One region of the Telluria sp. B2 genome, then DNA from elsewhere that is predicted to be linked to it. Evidence: riboswitches for the same ligand, from Rfam matches in the RefSeq annotation. Region 1 holds a riboswitch; the other holds the start of a gene.
The links. A riboswitch is a leader RNA that binds a small molecule or an ion and turns the genes downstream of it on or off. The one in region 1 is predicted to bind thiamine pyrophosphate.
Positions count from the first base shown of each region.

Region 2: it holds a riboswitch for thiamine pyrophosphate, as region 1 does, so the genes downstream of both, thiC (phosphomethylpyrimidine synthase ThiC) here and ACSUZJ_RS09175 (TonB-dependent siderophore receptor) in region 1, are expected to answer to the same signal.

Region 1 is NZ_CP196525.1:2,044,139-2,051,415, forward strand. It holds gene ACSUZJ_RS09155 (ABC transporter ATP-binding protein) at 1-97, opposite strand, end outside; gene ACSUZJ_RS09160 (efflux RND transporter periplasmic adaptor subunit) at 120-1,367, opposite strand; gene pnuC (nicotinamide riboside transporter PnuC) at 1,630-2,223, shown strand; gene ACSUZJ_RS09170 (AAA family ATPase) at 2,235-2,753, shown strand; gene ACSUZJ_RS09175 (TonB-dependent siderophore receptor) at 2,871-5,003, opposite strand; TPP riboswitch at 5,093-5,191, opposite strand; gene ACSUZJ_RS09180 (DUF535 family protein) at 5,537-6,496, opposite strand; gene ACSUZJ_RS09185 (glutathione S-transferase) at 6,759-7,277, shown strand, end outside.
Region 2 is NZ_CP196525.1:4,816,969-4,824,245, reverse strand. It holds gene ACSUZJ_RS21315 (valine--tRNA ligase) at 1-449, opposite strand, end outside; gene ACSUZJ_RS21310 (hypothetical protein) at 809-2,935, shown strand; gene ACSUZJ_RS21305 (hypothetical protein) at 3,059-3,355, shown strand; TPP riboswitch at 3,405-3,511, shown strand; gene thiC (phosphomethylpyrimidine synthase ThiC) at 3,581-5,494, shown strand; gene thiS (sulfur carrier protein ThiS) at 5,497-5,700, shown strand; gene ACSUZJ_RS21290 (thiazole synthase) at 5,872-6,654, shown strand; gene thiD (bifunctional hydroxymethylpyrimidine kinase/phosphomethylpyrimidine kinase) at 6,651-7,277, shown strand, end outside.

The DNA of each region.
Region 1 (7,277 bases):
ATTCGCCTTTTTTCACGTGCAGGTCGACGTCCTTCACGGCCAGGGTTTCCACCTTGTCGGTGCGGTAGGTCTTGCTGACCTTGTTCAGTCTGATCATGGTTTTCCCTTTGTTATATTCGTTAGTCGTTGATGCGGATGCTGTCCAGGTCCTTGAAGGCGCGGGTGTTCGAGACGATGAAGCGCTCGCCCGGGCGTGCGCCCGACACCACCTCGACCAGCTTGCCGTCGCTGCTGCCCAGCTGCAGGGTGGTCTTGCGCGCCACGCCGTCCAGCACGGCGAAGGCCGGCTGGCTCCCGCTGCCGTTGAAGGCTTCGCCGGCGTCGAGCACCAGGGCGCCGTTCTTCTGGTCGGTGACGATGTTGACGTCGACCCGCATCTTGTTGCGCAGCAGAGGGTGATGCGGCTGGTCCAGGTCGATCAGCAGCTTGACGGTGCCGTTCTGGATCTCGGGCAGGATGGTGTGCACGCGCCCGGCGAGCCGCTCGCCGTTCTGCTCGACGCGAACATGCTGGCCGGGCGCCAGCAGGCGCGCATGGAAGTCCGAGAGGGTCGCCTCGACGCGGTAGTTGTTCAGTTCCGACACGCGCGCCAGCAGCTGGCCGGCCGCCACGCTGGCGCCTTCCTCCTGCACCAGCGAGGTCAGCATGCCGGAGAACGGCGCGGTAACCTTCGCCTGGGCCAGCAGGCGTTCCTGCTGGGCGATCTGCTTTTTCAGGATCTCCTTCTGCAGGTTGGCCGCATCGACGCTGCCAGCGGTGGCGCGGCGGCTGTCGGCGATCTGCTCGCGCTGCTGGCGCAGCTGGATCTCGGTGCGCTTCACGTTCAGTTCCGCCCCCAGCAGGTCTTCGCCCGACACCAGGCCGCTCTGGCGCAGCTTCTGGTTGCGCTCGTGGCGGGCGCGCGCCGACAGCAGGTCGAGTTCGAGCAGTTCGATGGCGCTGGCGAGCTGCTTGTGTTTCTGTTCCAGTTCCACCTTCAGCAGGGCGATGCGGTTTTCCTGCTGCGCCAGCTGCTCCTGCAGGGCGTCGAGCGCGAGGCGGATCTCGCGGTCGTCCAGTTCCAGCAGCAGCTCGCCGGCCTTGACCTGCTGGCCCGGCTTGGCGTGCACCCTGGACACGCGGCTGACGACCGGGCTGGCTACGACTTCCTCGTGCACGGGAATGACGACGCCGGCGGCATTGACGGTGTTGGCGACGTCGCCGCGGCGCACCGTCGAGACGACGATGTCGGCGGCGTCGACGCTGGGCCGCAGCACGCGGTTGACGCCCCAGCAGGCGGCCACGAAACCGGCGAACAGGAGAACGCCGGCAAGGATGCGGATGCGCCGGCGGCGGAGGAGGAAAGCGGGGTCGAGAGCCTGGTCCATGATGCGTGCTTGATTGTTGTCGTTCTCCTTATTGCAAGGGCCGTGCCAGCCCGCTTTGCCCCGTACGGCGGGCGTGCAAGGCCATGGACCTGCCCGGCTGCGAACAATGGTGTCCGGATCCGGACGGTTCGGCTTGCGCATTCCGGCGCCAGCTCGCATAATCGCCTGCTGACCTGCGGCGCAGCCTGCACGCGCAATGCAGCACCGAATGCATCCATGGTCCCGTCCGCGCACGGTCCCCGCCTTCCATCGAATCGCCCGCATGAACGAAACACTCGCCGTCCTCGGTTTCAGCACCACGCCCCTCGAACTGATCTCGTTTGCCCTGGCGGTGACGACCGTGCTGCTCAACGTCCGCCAGAACCACTGGGCCTGGCTGTTCTCGATCGCCTCGTCCGCGACCTATGCCGTGGTGTTCTTCGACGCGCGCCTGTACGGCGACAGCGGCCTGCAGCTGGTGTTCATCGCGGCCTCGATCTGGGGCTGGACCCAGTGGCTGCGCGGCGCCGGGGAGACCCGCCTGGTGGTCACGCGGCTCGACAGGGCGGGCTGGGCCTGGGCCATCGCGGGCTGGGGCGCGGCCTTCTTCCTGCTGTCCTGGTTCCTGAAGAACTACACGAATACCGACGTGCCGCACATGGACGGCTTCCTCACCGCCGGCAGCCTGGTCGGACAGCTCCTGCTGGCGCGCAAGAAGGTCGAGAACTGGACCGTGTGGATCGTGGTCGACGTGCTCTACGTGGGCCTCTACCTGTTCAAGGACCTGCATGTGACGGCCGTGCTGTACGCCGTGTTCGTGCTGCTGGCGGCGCGCGGGCTGCGCGCCTGGAGCAACATCGCGCGGGTGGCGCGATGAGCGCGCGTGTGATGGACACGGTCCTGCGCATCGCCGTCCTCGGCGCCGAGTCGAGCGGCAAGTCGACCCTGTGCGAGGCGCTGGCCCAGCGTTACGGCACCATCTGGGTGCCGGAATACCTGCGCGAATTCGTCGACACGATGGGACGCGTGCCTTTTGAAAGCGACCAGTTCGGCATCGCGCGCACCCAGCGCGAGCGCGAGGAAGCCGCCGCCGCGCGCGCGAAGCGCTACCTGTTCTGCGACACCACGCCGCTGATGACGGCCTTGTACAGCCGCGTCTACTGGGGCAGGGTGGATGCGCAACTGGCGGAACTGGCGCGCAGCCACGACTACGCGCTGACCCTGGTCACCGCGACCGATACCCCGTGGACGCCGGACGGATTGCAGCGCGAATCGGAAGAGGTGCGCGAGATGGTGCACCGGATGGTGCTGGCCGAGCTGAACGAGAGGGGCATTCCCTTCGTGCTGATAGAAGGGGACCTGCCGCAGCGGCTGCGGCAGGTGGAGCGAGCGCTGGAAGCGCTCTAAGAGCGCCTAACAAAATCGCCATGGCTGCGTTGCAGCGCCTCGCCGTACTCTCGTACTGTCTTCGGCGCTGCGCCTTGCCCTGACGGTCTTGTTAGGCGCTCTAAGTCAGAAGTCGAACTAGAAGTCGAACTGCGCGGACACGCGGAAGGTGCGCGGCGCGCCCGGCAGCAGGTAGCCGCCCAGTTGCTGGGTGACGTCGCGCCAGTAGAACTTGTCGAACAGGTTGTCGACGCGTGCACGCAGGGTCACGTTCGTGCTCCCCATCTTCATGCCGTAGGCCGCGCCCAGGCCGAACACGTGGTAGCCCGGCACGTAGACCGTGTTCTCCGGATCGAAGGATTTCTTGCCGGCGTACTGCCACTGGCCGCTGACTTTCAGGCCCGGCACCGCGGGCACCGCGTAGTCGGCCCACAGCGTGGTCTTCAGTTCTGGCACGTTGGTGACGCGCTTGCCGTCGTAGCGCGCGTCGCCCGTGCCTTCCTGCTTCGCGCGCAGCGCCATCAGGGTGGCGCCGTAGGTCAGGGCGCCGCTGGTGCGCTGGGCCGCCAGCTCGAAGCCGCGGTGCTTCTGGTCGCCATTGCGGACAAAGGTGTTCGCTTCGTTCACGTATTCCAGGCCGGTGCTGATCTGGAACAGCGCCGCAGTGACCGCCACGTCGCCGAAGCGGCCCTTGGTGCCGAGTTCGAACTGCTTCGAGCGGTTCGGGCCCAGGTCCTGGTTCTGGTTGGTCGTTTCCATTTCGGCGACGCCGCCCGACTGCAGGCCGTGGGCGACGGTGCCGTACACGTTCCAGCTCGGCGTCACACTGTAGACCAGCGAAACGCTCGGCAGCAGGTAATCGTCCTTGCTCGAGGTCGGCCCCAGTTCGAGTTCAGGCGTCTGGGTGCTGGCTATCTTCGTGTAGCGCAAGCCCGCGTGCAGGGTCAGGTCCGGCGTCAGGGTCACGATGTCCTGCACGAAGAGCGAACGCTCGCGCTCGGTGAAGCGTTCCGAGACCGGGCCGGTGGTCGGGTTGCCCGGCGCCGGGTCGACGACCAGGTTGTTGTAGATGTTGCTGTAGCCGGCGTAGTCGTAGACGTAGTCGCCGTAGCTGTTGTGGCGCTCGGCGTAGCCGAGGCCGGCGGTGAACACGTGGCGCAGGCCCCCTAGCGCGAAGCGGCCCTGGACCTGGGCCTGGACGCCGAACGGGGTCTTGCGCTCGCCCACGCTCTGGTAGTCGTACACGTCGTAGTCGCCGTTCGAGCAGTAGCCCGGGTAGAAACCTTCGCCCTCGTTGCTGCAGCCGTAAGGGAAGGCCGTGTAGTCGTCGCGCTTGAACCAGTGCTTGTTGGCGGTGACCGTGGCGCGCCAGTCGGCGTTCAGGCGGTAGTCGAAACGCAGGCCGAAATTGGCGCTGTCGGTGTCGACCGGTTTGGTCCAGGGCTGGGCGTTGAGCAGGGTCTTGGCCGAGACGCCGCGCGGCAGTTCGACGCCGCGAATGAGCTGGTAGCCGGGGGCGGTGATCTGTTCCTTGTGCTGGAAATCGGCATCGAGCTGCAACAGCGCGTCGGGGCTGATCTGCCAGTCGAAGGCGCCGGACACGAACTGGCGCTTGCCGTCCGCGCCTTCCACGTAGGAGCGCAGGCGTTCGGCGGCGGCATTCACGCGGTAGCCGAAGCGCTTGTCCTCGAAGCGGCCGCCCAGGTCGACGGCGCCGTACAGCGTGCCGCGCTCGCGCGCTTCCACGGTCACCGAACGCAACGGGGTGTCGGTCGGGCGCTTGGTAACAAAGTTCAGGATGCCGCCCGGCGCCGCCAGGCCCGCCTGCATGCCGGCCACGCCCTTCAGCAGTTCCAGGCGTTCCTTGTTCTCCAGCGGGATTTGCGTATCCGCGGGAATGGCGATGCCGTCCTTGCGGTAGCCCGAGTTATTGTTCAGCATGAAGCCGCGCACCGAGAACTGCTCGGCGTAGCCGACCGCGTTGTAGGCGTCGCCGACCGAGGCGTCGTAGGCCAGCGCGTCGGTGGCGCTGCGGATAGCCAGGTTCTGCATCTGCTCGCGGCCGAAGGCGCTGATCGAGGCCGGGGTGTCCATGATCGACATCTCGGCGAAGCCGCCGACGCTGGCGCGGTCGCTGACCGTCCACTTGCTGCCGGTGACGACGACCGATGCGATCGGCTGCTCGGTCTGCACGGTCTGTGCCGATGCGGAAGCGCTGAACGCCTGTGCGATGGCGCAGGCGAGGAGGGAATGCTTGAAGACAGGTTTCATTGGTTTGCTCGTTTTCGCACGCCACGTTGTCGATGGCGCACTGCTTTGAAAAAAGCCGGAGCCAACGTGGGGGAAGGGCAAACAAGGGTAGGAACTGCGTTGCGCTTTCCTTCGCTGGCATTATCCAGATCAGGTACGAAGGGTATCTCTCACCCGGAACGCGAATTCCAGGACCCCTAGCGAAGGCGCGAGTGTACCACGGGTTTTTGAGGATGTGGTGGTTCTGTCAATTGACGGGGTTGCCGGCGCTTGACCCGATACCGTCGAGCATCCGGGGTGTCTTAGGGTGGGCTCTTGAGCCCACGCGGTCTCGCCGGTTGAGCAGACGGTGCCATGAGCTGAGTCGGGATGCTTGAGTGTTGTAGGGTGGACACCTGTGTCCACGCGGTCTCAAGGGGTGATCAAACGCGGCGAGGGTTGGATGTCAACACTTGCGTGGAGGGCGTTCTGGTTGCGTTGCGGCTTTCATGGGCACGACCGCGTGGGGGCATTGAGTCCAGTGGCCTCAATGACGAGCCCACCCTACGAAAACCTCAAACTTCCGCCGCTTCGCGCAGCGGCGCCGCATGCTCCCGGTGCGCCCGCGCATGCAGCAGGTGGCGCTGCAGCGTGGCGCGCGCCGAATCGCCGATCGCGCGCCAGTACTCGCGGCGCTGGGCCGCGCGCTTGCGGTGCTTGGATGGCATGTCGGCCAGCGGTTTCAGGTAGAAGGGCAGGGGAATCAGCCAGGTATCGCCGGCCATCTCGGTCCCGCCGAGGATCTTCCAGAAGCCGTCGTAGGCATTCGCGAAGTGCTTGACCTCGAGCGGATCGTAGGCGATGTGGGCGGTGCATTTCACGGCCACCACCTGCTCCACGCCGACCGCCTGGGCCACGCCCTGCATCGCCGCAAAGCAGAAGAAGCTGGGCGAGTTGTTTGGGAAGGCGTTCTCGAAAGCCTCGAAGGCCGGGCCGGAATCGGTCCAGCGCCCCTGGTTGCGCGCGATGAAGGGCACCAGCCCGGCCGGCAGGCCGGCAAGCGCGCCGTCGATCCAGGAGAAGGACAGCCGGTGCAGCACCTTGCCGTCGGCGACCAGGGCGATGGTGAGGTCGCCTTCGGCGTTCATGCGCGAGGCCATCTCCAGGCGGATCAGGAAATGGCTGCCGTTGGCCTCGTGCTGCCACAGGGTCAAGCCGCCGCTGGCGTACACCGCCTGCTTGTAGGCGGCGTCGAAGCTGGTTTCCTCGAAACGGTAGTGCGACAGCACGCATTGCACGCGCTGGCGGCTGCTCAGGCCCTTGACCAGGTAATCGCGGTGGCTCAAGTGGTGGAATACGTCGTCGCTCGCATTGGCGGCGACATAATTGCGCACGACGTCGAGCTGGCACAGCGCGGCGTGGTCGCGCCAGAACAGCAGCACGCGGGCACTGCGCAGGACCGACATCATGCGCGAAGAGAGGGGCAGATGGCCGCGGCGGGCCAGCCAGTGTTTGGTCAGGTGAGCGAAAATCATGGTGGCGCTCCGTTGAAGGCAATGGTTTACGCTATGGTGTCCTACCTGCCCGGCGCTGGCGGTGATATTGCTCAACGGAAACAGATTCTCTGAAGCAATTTTCTCGGCGCTAAGACGACGGTTCGCGACCACGATATGGCTCCTCCAGGTGTGCATATTCTTGCCGAACGCTTCGGTTCGTTTCTTGCCAGAATAACACGAGCGGCGCGCGGTCCCGCCGATTTTTGTCCGATACTGCCGGTTCATCACGGCGGAGGACACCATGGCTTGCGAACTGTACTATTGGCCCGGCATCCAGGGCCGCGGCGAATTCGTCCGGCTGGCGCTGGAGGAGGCGGGCGTCGACTATGTCGACGTGGCGCGCGGACTGAAAGGCATGGAGAAGCTGATGGCGGCGCTGAAGGAAGACGCGCGGCCCGCTTTCGCGCCGCCTTTCCTGCGGGTCGACGGCATGACCATCGGCCAGACGGCCGCGATCCTGATGTTCCTCGGCGAGCGCCACGGCCTGGCGCCAAGCGACCCGGCGGGCCGGATCTGGACCCACCAGCTGCAGCTGACGATTGCCGACCTGGTCGGCGAAGCCCACGAGACCCACCATCCGGTCGGCGCTTCGCTCTACTACGAAGACCAGAAAGCCGAGGCGCTGCGCCGCGCCCGGGAATTCACGGCGCAGCGCATCCCCAAGTTCCTCGGCTACTTCGCGCGCGTGCTGGGGCAGCAGGACTACCTTCTGGGGCCGCAGCTGACCTACGCCGACCTGTCGCTGTTCCAGGTGCTCGAA
Region 2 (7,277 bases), 2.7 Mb from region 1:
CGGGCCTCGTCCATGGTGAAGTATTCGCGCTTCCAGTCGGCCGAGGCGCCCAGGCGGCGCATCTGGCCGGTGATGGTGTTGCCCGACTTTTCCTTCCACTCCCAGACCTTCTTGATGAATTCGTCGCGGCCGAGGTCGTGGCGCGAGATCTTCTGGGCGTCGAGCTGGCGCTCGACGACGATCTGGGTAGCGATGCCGGCGTGGTCGGTGCCCGGCACCCAGGCAGTGTTGTAGCCGCGCATGCGGTAGTAGCGCGTCAGGCCATCCATCACGGTCTGGTTGAACGCGTGGCCCATGTGCAGCGTGCCCGTCACGTTCGGCGGCGGCAGCTGGATGCTGAACGATGGTTTGTCGGCGTCGAGAGTGGCGGCGAAATACCCGCGCCCTTCCCACTCGGCGCGCCAGTACTGTTCAATGTCGGCTGGCTCGAAAGACTTGGCTAATTCCATGATTTGATGGCGTTTTGATTTGCGAAAGAAATCATTATAGGGCACCTTGAATCGCCCGCATATCCCGGCAGCATCGCTGAAACCCGCCCCGGCGCGGCCTCGCCACACGGCGGCCAGCCTCAACAATCCCCATCTTCCCGTCCATTTCTTTGATTTAGCTCCAAGCGCGTCTCCGAACAGGCCTAAAAGCAACAGCCTCGACGAATCGGGCAGTCCTCCCGGGTGGTCCAAGCAAGACATGCGTCTCGAGAGAAGGAGGCAAGTCTGTTGCGTAACAGGAAACACAGGCGTGCGCACCGGCGGACTGGCCTGGCTGGCGTCCCCGCGCACGCAACGATGGCTGCGTCGAGGAGGAGAACATGTCACAACTTGATCCGACTGGCGTCGAGAACGCCAGCGAAGACACTTTGGTGGAAAACAACGGGCAGATGAGCTACGAAGAGGCATCCAGCCTGACCAACGGCGAACTGGGCATGGGTGAGCCGCACGACACGGCGCCGACCGGGGCCGCGCCGGAAGCCTTGCCCATCCCGCAGCCGCCGCTGCCGATCCCGACGCCGGTCCCGCGGACTCCGCTTCCGCCGCTCCCCGTCATCAAGAAAGCCGTGAGCGGCTGCTACGCGGGCGCGCTGGGCGCCTTCCAGGTCGAACTGCGGGTTGACGTCGACCGCACCCGGCCCATGAAGCGCGTGAGCGGCGACTTCTTCCAGACGGTCGGCAAGACCGTGTCGTACTACGGTTCCTTCGTGGTGGACAGCCCGGCCATCACGGTGAGCCCGAACAAGATCGTCGTGAAGGGCCTGGGCCGCTTCACCTTTGCCGCAGGCTCGCCCGTGGTGCAGGTCACGATACCGCGGGTCAGCCTGTTCCAGCCCCAGGCCGCGGCGACCCTGCAGTTCTTCAGTATCACCAATGTGCCGGGCGCGTCCTACCATTGCACGTTCGCGTCCCACCACTTCCGCAACGTGCGTATCGAAACCGACTGCGTGTCGGACCTGACCACGCCGCAGTTCGCCAGCTACAACACGGGCTCGCTGCCGTCCGGCGGCGCCGCGCGCATACTGAGCGTGGTGGGCGCGTATGCCGAAGCCGGCATCGGCATGGCGCCGACCGCCGGGAACAACGTGATCGACATCAGTGCCGCGGGCGCGAATGCCACCTGGAGCAATGCCGAGCTGCATGCGTCGATGCAGAAGCATTTCTCGCTGTGGAGCGACCTGCAGCAATGGTGCGTCTGGCAACTGGTCGCGCAACAGCACGACCTCGGCCCGACCCTGTACGGCATCATGTTCGACCAGGAGGGCAAGCAGCGCCAGGGCTGCGCGGTGTTCCATGCAGGGATAGGCGGGACCACGGCCGAACAGCTGCGGCTCCAGCTCTACACCTATGTGCATGAACTCGGGCACTGCTTCAACCTGATGCACTCCTGGCAGAAGGAATATGCCTCGCCGTCGAAGCCGAACCGTCCGGAGTCGCTGTCCTGGATGAACTACCCGTGGTACTACCCGAAGGGCGGCGCGGCGGGATACTGGAGCAGTTTCGATTTCCGTTTCGACGACGAGGAACTGATCCACCTGCGCCATGGTTTCCGCAACGACGTCATCATGGGCGGGAACGATTTCACCGTGGGAGCTTCGCTGGGACGCGAGGTGATGGCCGACCCGATCTCCGACGAGTCGGGCCTGGTGCTGTCGATCTCGACCCACCAGAAGAGCTTCGCGCTGGGCGAGCCGGTCGTGCTCGAACTGAAGCTGAGGACCACCGACACGCGCGGACGCCGCGCCCACACCTGGCTGCACCCGAACTACGGTCTCGTCAGGGTCGTCATCAGCAGGCCGGGCGGGCAGGTGTGCGCCTACGAACCCCTGATCGACCACCTGGTCGGCGACCGCCAGACGGTCGTCGGCGTGGGCGACGAGATCAAGGACAGCGCCTACATCGGCTACGGCAAGGGCGGCTTCTACTTCGACCAGCCGGGGCAATACCGGGTCAGGGCCGCCTATGCCGCGCTCGACGGGTCGCAGGTGCTGTCGGACATCCTGACGATCCGCGTGCGCTATCCGGTCAGCGAAGACGACGATAAACTGGCCGAACTGTTCCTGGGCGAGGACCAGGGCGCGCTGCTTTACCTGCAGGGTTCGGACAATGAGACCCTGCGCTCGGGCAACGAGGCCTTCGACGAGGTGCTCGACCGCTTCGATGCCCATCCGCTGGCGACCTATGCCCGCATGGTGAAAGGCGTGAATGCCGGCAGGACCTTCAAGACCGTGAATGCCGGCGCGGGCAAGCTCGTTACCGTGCGTCCGCCGAAGACCGAAGAGAGCATATCGCTGCTCTCGCGGGCGACCGACGCCCAGGTGCTCGATCCGGTGTCGCAAGGGGAGGTGCTGTCCTGTCTCGCCTATGTCCAGAACGCGATCGGGGACGAGGAAGGGGCGAAGCGCACCCTGAAGAAAACGCCGGGACGGGGCAGCCGGAAGGCCTGAGTGAATCCCTGGGCGCATCGGGGCTGGACCGCCGCCGTGCTGGCGGCGGTCTTGTCTGAACAGGCCTGCGATACCCGCGGCCTGTCCAGGGTTCCTGTCGCAAAAACCGAGAATGCGAGGACGATGATGACATTACGTGTAAGGCTGGGCGAGGGCTTTCAGAACGATACGGTGAGCGTGCGGGTCAACGGCGAGCAGGTGTTCCACAAGGCCGGGGTCAGCACGGACTGGACGATTTCACGGGCCGATTCGGTGGAGGTGAAGACCGCCGGGGCTAGCGTGCAACTGGAAGTGACGGTGGAGAACGGGCCGCGCGCCGTCCAGGACATCCAGCCGGCCCAGACTCCCTTCGTCGAGGTGCGCCTGGTGAGCGGCGAGCTGCAACTGCTGCCGATGGACGGGGAGCCGCCGATGTTGTGACCCACGCCGGAAAGGATGGGCTATAATCCTTTCCGTTGCCGAATTGGCAGCAAAACGCTAGGGGTCCTGCTGGTGCGACAAGCGCCACGCGGGTGAGAAATACCCTCTGAACCTGATCTGGATAATGCCAGCGAAGGGAAGCTTCCGAGATAACGCGGTCGTGCGCACGCACGCGCCTGCACCACTCTCCGCCTCCTTTGCTGGCTCCTCACGCAAAGGAGCCACATGAATGCCCCGCTGAAGTTCGACGCCGCCACCGCCCGGGTGGACAGCGCCGCCATCGAACCCTTCCCGAATTCGACCAAGGTCTATATCGAGGGCAGCCGCCCCGACATCCGCGTGCCGATGCGTGCCGTCGCCCAGAGCGACACGCCGGCCAGCTTCGGCGGCGAGACCAACCCGCCGGTCTTCGTCTACGATACCTCCGGTCCCTACACCGATCCCGCCGCCAGCATCGACATCCGCCGCGGCCTGCCGGCCCTGCGCCGCGGCTGGATCGACGAGCGCGGCGACACCGAGGAACTGCCGGGACCGAGCTCGCGCTACGGTCAGGAGCGCCTGCAGGACGCCAGCCTGGACGCGCTGCGTTTCGAGCTGACGCGCAAGCCGCGCCGCGCGAAGGAGGGCGCGAACGTCACCCAGATGCACTACGCGCGGCGCGGCATCATCACGCCCGAGATGGAGTTCATCGCCCTGCGCGAGAACCTGCGCCGCAAGGAGTACCTGGCCGCCCTGGAAGCCTCCGGGGCTATGGGCAGGCGCACGGCCGAGCTGCTCGGGCGCCAGCATCCGGGCCAGTCCTCCGGCGCGGCCATCCCGCCTGAAATCACCCCGGAATTCGTGCGTGAGGAAGTGGCGCGCGGACGCGCCATCATCCCGGCCAACATCAACCATCCGGAAAGCGAACCGATGATCATCGGCCGCAACTTCCTGGTCAAAATTAACGCCAACATCGGCAACTCGGCCGTCACTTCCTCGATCGGCGAAGAGGTCGAGAAGATGACCTGGGCGATCCGCTGGGGTGCCGACAACGTGATGGACCTTTCCACCGGCAAGCACATCCACGAGACGCGCGAATGGATCATCCGCAACAGCCCGGTCCCCATCGGCACCGTGCCGATCTACCAGGCACTGGAAAAGGTCAACGGCAAGGCCGAGGACCTGACCTGGGAGATCTACCGCGACACCCTGATCGAACAGGCCGAGCAGGGCGTCGACTACTTCACCATCCACGCCGGCGTGCGCCTGGCCTTCGTGCCGATGACGGCGAAGCGCCTGACCGGCATAGTCTCGCGCGGCGGCTCGATCATGGCCAAGTGGTGCCTGGCCCACCACAAGGAATCCTTCCTGTACACGCATTTCGAGGAGATCTGCGCGATCATGAAGCGGTACGACGTCGCCTTCAGCCTGGGCGACGGCCTGCGTCCGGGCTCGATCTACGACGCCAACGACGAAGCGCAACTGGCCGAGCTGAAGACGCTCGGCGAACTGACGCAAATCGCCTGGAAGCACGACGTGCAGGTGATGATCGAAGGGCCGGGCCACGTGCCGTTGCACATGATTCGCGAGAACATGAGCCTGCAACTGGAACAGTGCCATGAGGCGCCGTTCTACACCCTGGGCCCGCTCACCACCGACATCGCGCCCGGCTACGACCACATCACCTCCGGCATCGGCGCCGCCCACATCGGCTGGTACGGCACCGCCATGCTGTGCTACGTCACGCCGAAAGAGCACCTGGGCCTGCCCGACAAGGAGGACGTCAAGGACGGCATCATCACCTACAAGATCGCCGCCCACGCGGCCGACCTGGCCAAGGGCCATCCCGGCGCCCAGATCCGCGACAACGCGCTCTCGAAGGCACGCTTCGAGTTCCGTTGGGAAGACCAGTTCAACCTCGGCCTGGACCCCGACAAGGCGCGCAGCTTCCACGACGAGACCCTGCCGAAAGATTCGGCCAAGGTCGCCCACTTCTGCTCGATGTGCGGCCCGCACTTCTGCTCGATGAAGATCACCCAGGAGGTGCGCGAGTACGCGGCCGCCAGCGGCGTCGGCGAAGAAAAGGCGCTGGCCCAGGGCATGCAGGAAAAGGCGATCGAATTCGTGCGCGGCGGCGCCAGGCTCTATCGCGAGGTCTGACCATGCTGGAGATCGAACTGAACGGAGAACCCCATCAGGTGCGGCCGGGCGGCTCGCTCGGCGAGCTCGTCGAGGAGCTTGGCATCGGCAAGCAGGCAGTGGCGCTGGCGGTGAACCGCCAGGTGGTGCCGCGCCAGCAGTGGAACGAACGCCTGCTCGTGCAGCGGGACCGTGTGGACATCGTGCGCGCCATCGGTGGCGGCTAGAGGACCTACCCCGGCAGGGACGAGTCGTTGCTGACGCGCCTGACAAGCGGGGGCTGCGTTGCTCGTCGTTGCATGGCTCGCCATGCGGCCTCCTCGCGCCTTGCCCGCGCTTGCCATCCATCGTCATCAACTTCCTCTTCCCTACCGGGATAGGTCCTAAAGGAGAACATCATGAACCAAGACTTCCTCACCATTGCGGGCAAGCAGTACCGCTCGCGCCTGCTGGTCGGCAGCGGCAAGTACCGCGACCTCATCGAGACCCGCGAGGCTACCCTGGCGGCCGAAGCCGAGATCGTGACCGTGGCGATCCGCCGCGTGAACATCGGCCAGGACCCGAACGCGCCCAGCCTGCTGGACGTGCTGCCGCCGTCGAACTTCACCATCCTGCCGAATACGGCCGGCTGCTATAACGCCAAGGACGCGGTCTACACGCTGCAGATGGCGCGCGAGCTCTTGAATGGCCACAAGCTGGTCAAGCTCGAGGTGCTGGGCGACGAAAAAACCCTGTTCCCGCACATGCCGGAAACCCTGAAGGCGGCCGAGACCCTGGTGCGCGACGGCTTCGACGTCATGGTCTACTGCAGCGATGACCCGGTGCAGGCCAGGATCCTGCAGGAGATCGGCTGTGTCGCCGTGATGCCGCTGGCCTCGCTGATCGGCTCGGGCATGGGTATCCTGAATCCCTGGAACCTGTCATTGATCATCGAGCAGGCATCGGTGCCGGTGCTGGTCGACGCCGGCGTCGGCACGGCGTCGGATGCGGCCATCGCCATGGAGCTGGGCTGCGACGGCGTGCTGATGAACACCGCGATCGCGGCGGCGCGCGAGCCGGTGCGCATGGCGCGGGCGATGAAACTGGCGGTGCAGGCCGGGCGCGAGGCCTGGCTGGCCGGGCGCATGCCCAAGCGCTTCGCCGCTTCCCCATCCTCGCCGCAGGAAGGGCGCATCGCATGAGCCATCCCGCCGTGCCGGCGGTGCTGGTCTTCGCCGGCCTCGACCCCGGCGGCGGGGCGGGGCTGGCGGCCGACGTGCTGGCCATCGCCGCCCAGGGCGCGCATGCGCTGCCGGTGGCCACCGCGCTGACCGTGCAGGACAACAACCGCGTGCATGCCGTCCAGCCGGTCGACGCCGGCTTCGTGCTGGCCCAGGCCCAGGCCCTGGTCGCTACCTGCGACATCCGCGCGGTCAAGCTCGGCATCCCGGGCAGCCGCGCGAATGCGCGCGCGATCGCGGGCCTGCTGCGTACCCTGCGCGCGCGCGACCCCGGCCTGCCGATCGTGCTCGATCCGGTGCTGGCCAGCGGCCATGGCGACGCGCTGGCCGAAGACGATCCGCTCGACATCGTGGGCGAATTGCTGGCGCTGGCGACCATCGCCCTGCCGAACGAGCCGGAGGCATGCGCCATCGGCGACTTCCCCTGCGAGCACCTGCTGCTCACCGGCGGGCACGGCGAGCGCCGCTTCGTCGAGAACCGCTGGACCACCCACGGGCGCCTGGTGCGGCGCTGGCGCTGGCCGCGCCTGCCCGGCGAGTTTCACGGCAGCGGCTGCACCCTGGCGGCCAGTGTGGCGGGCCGG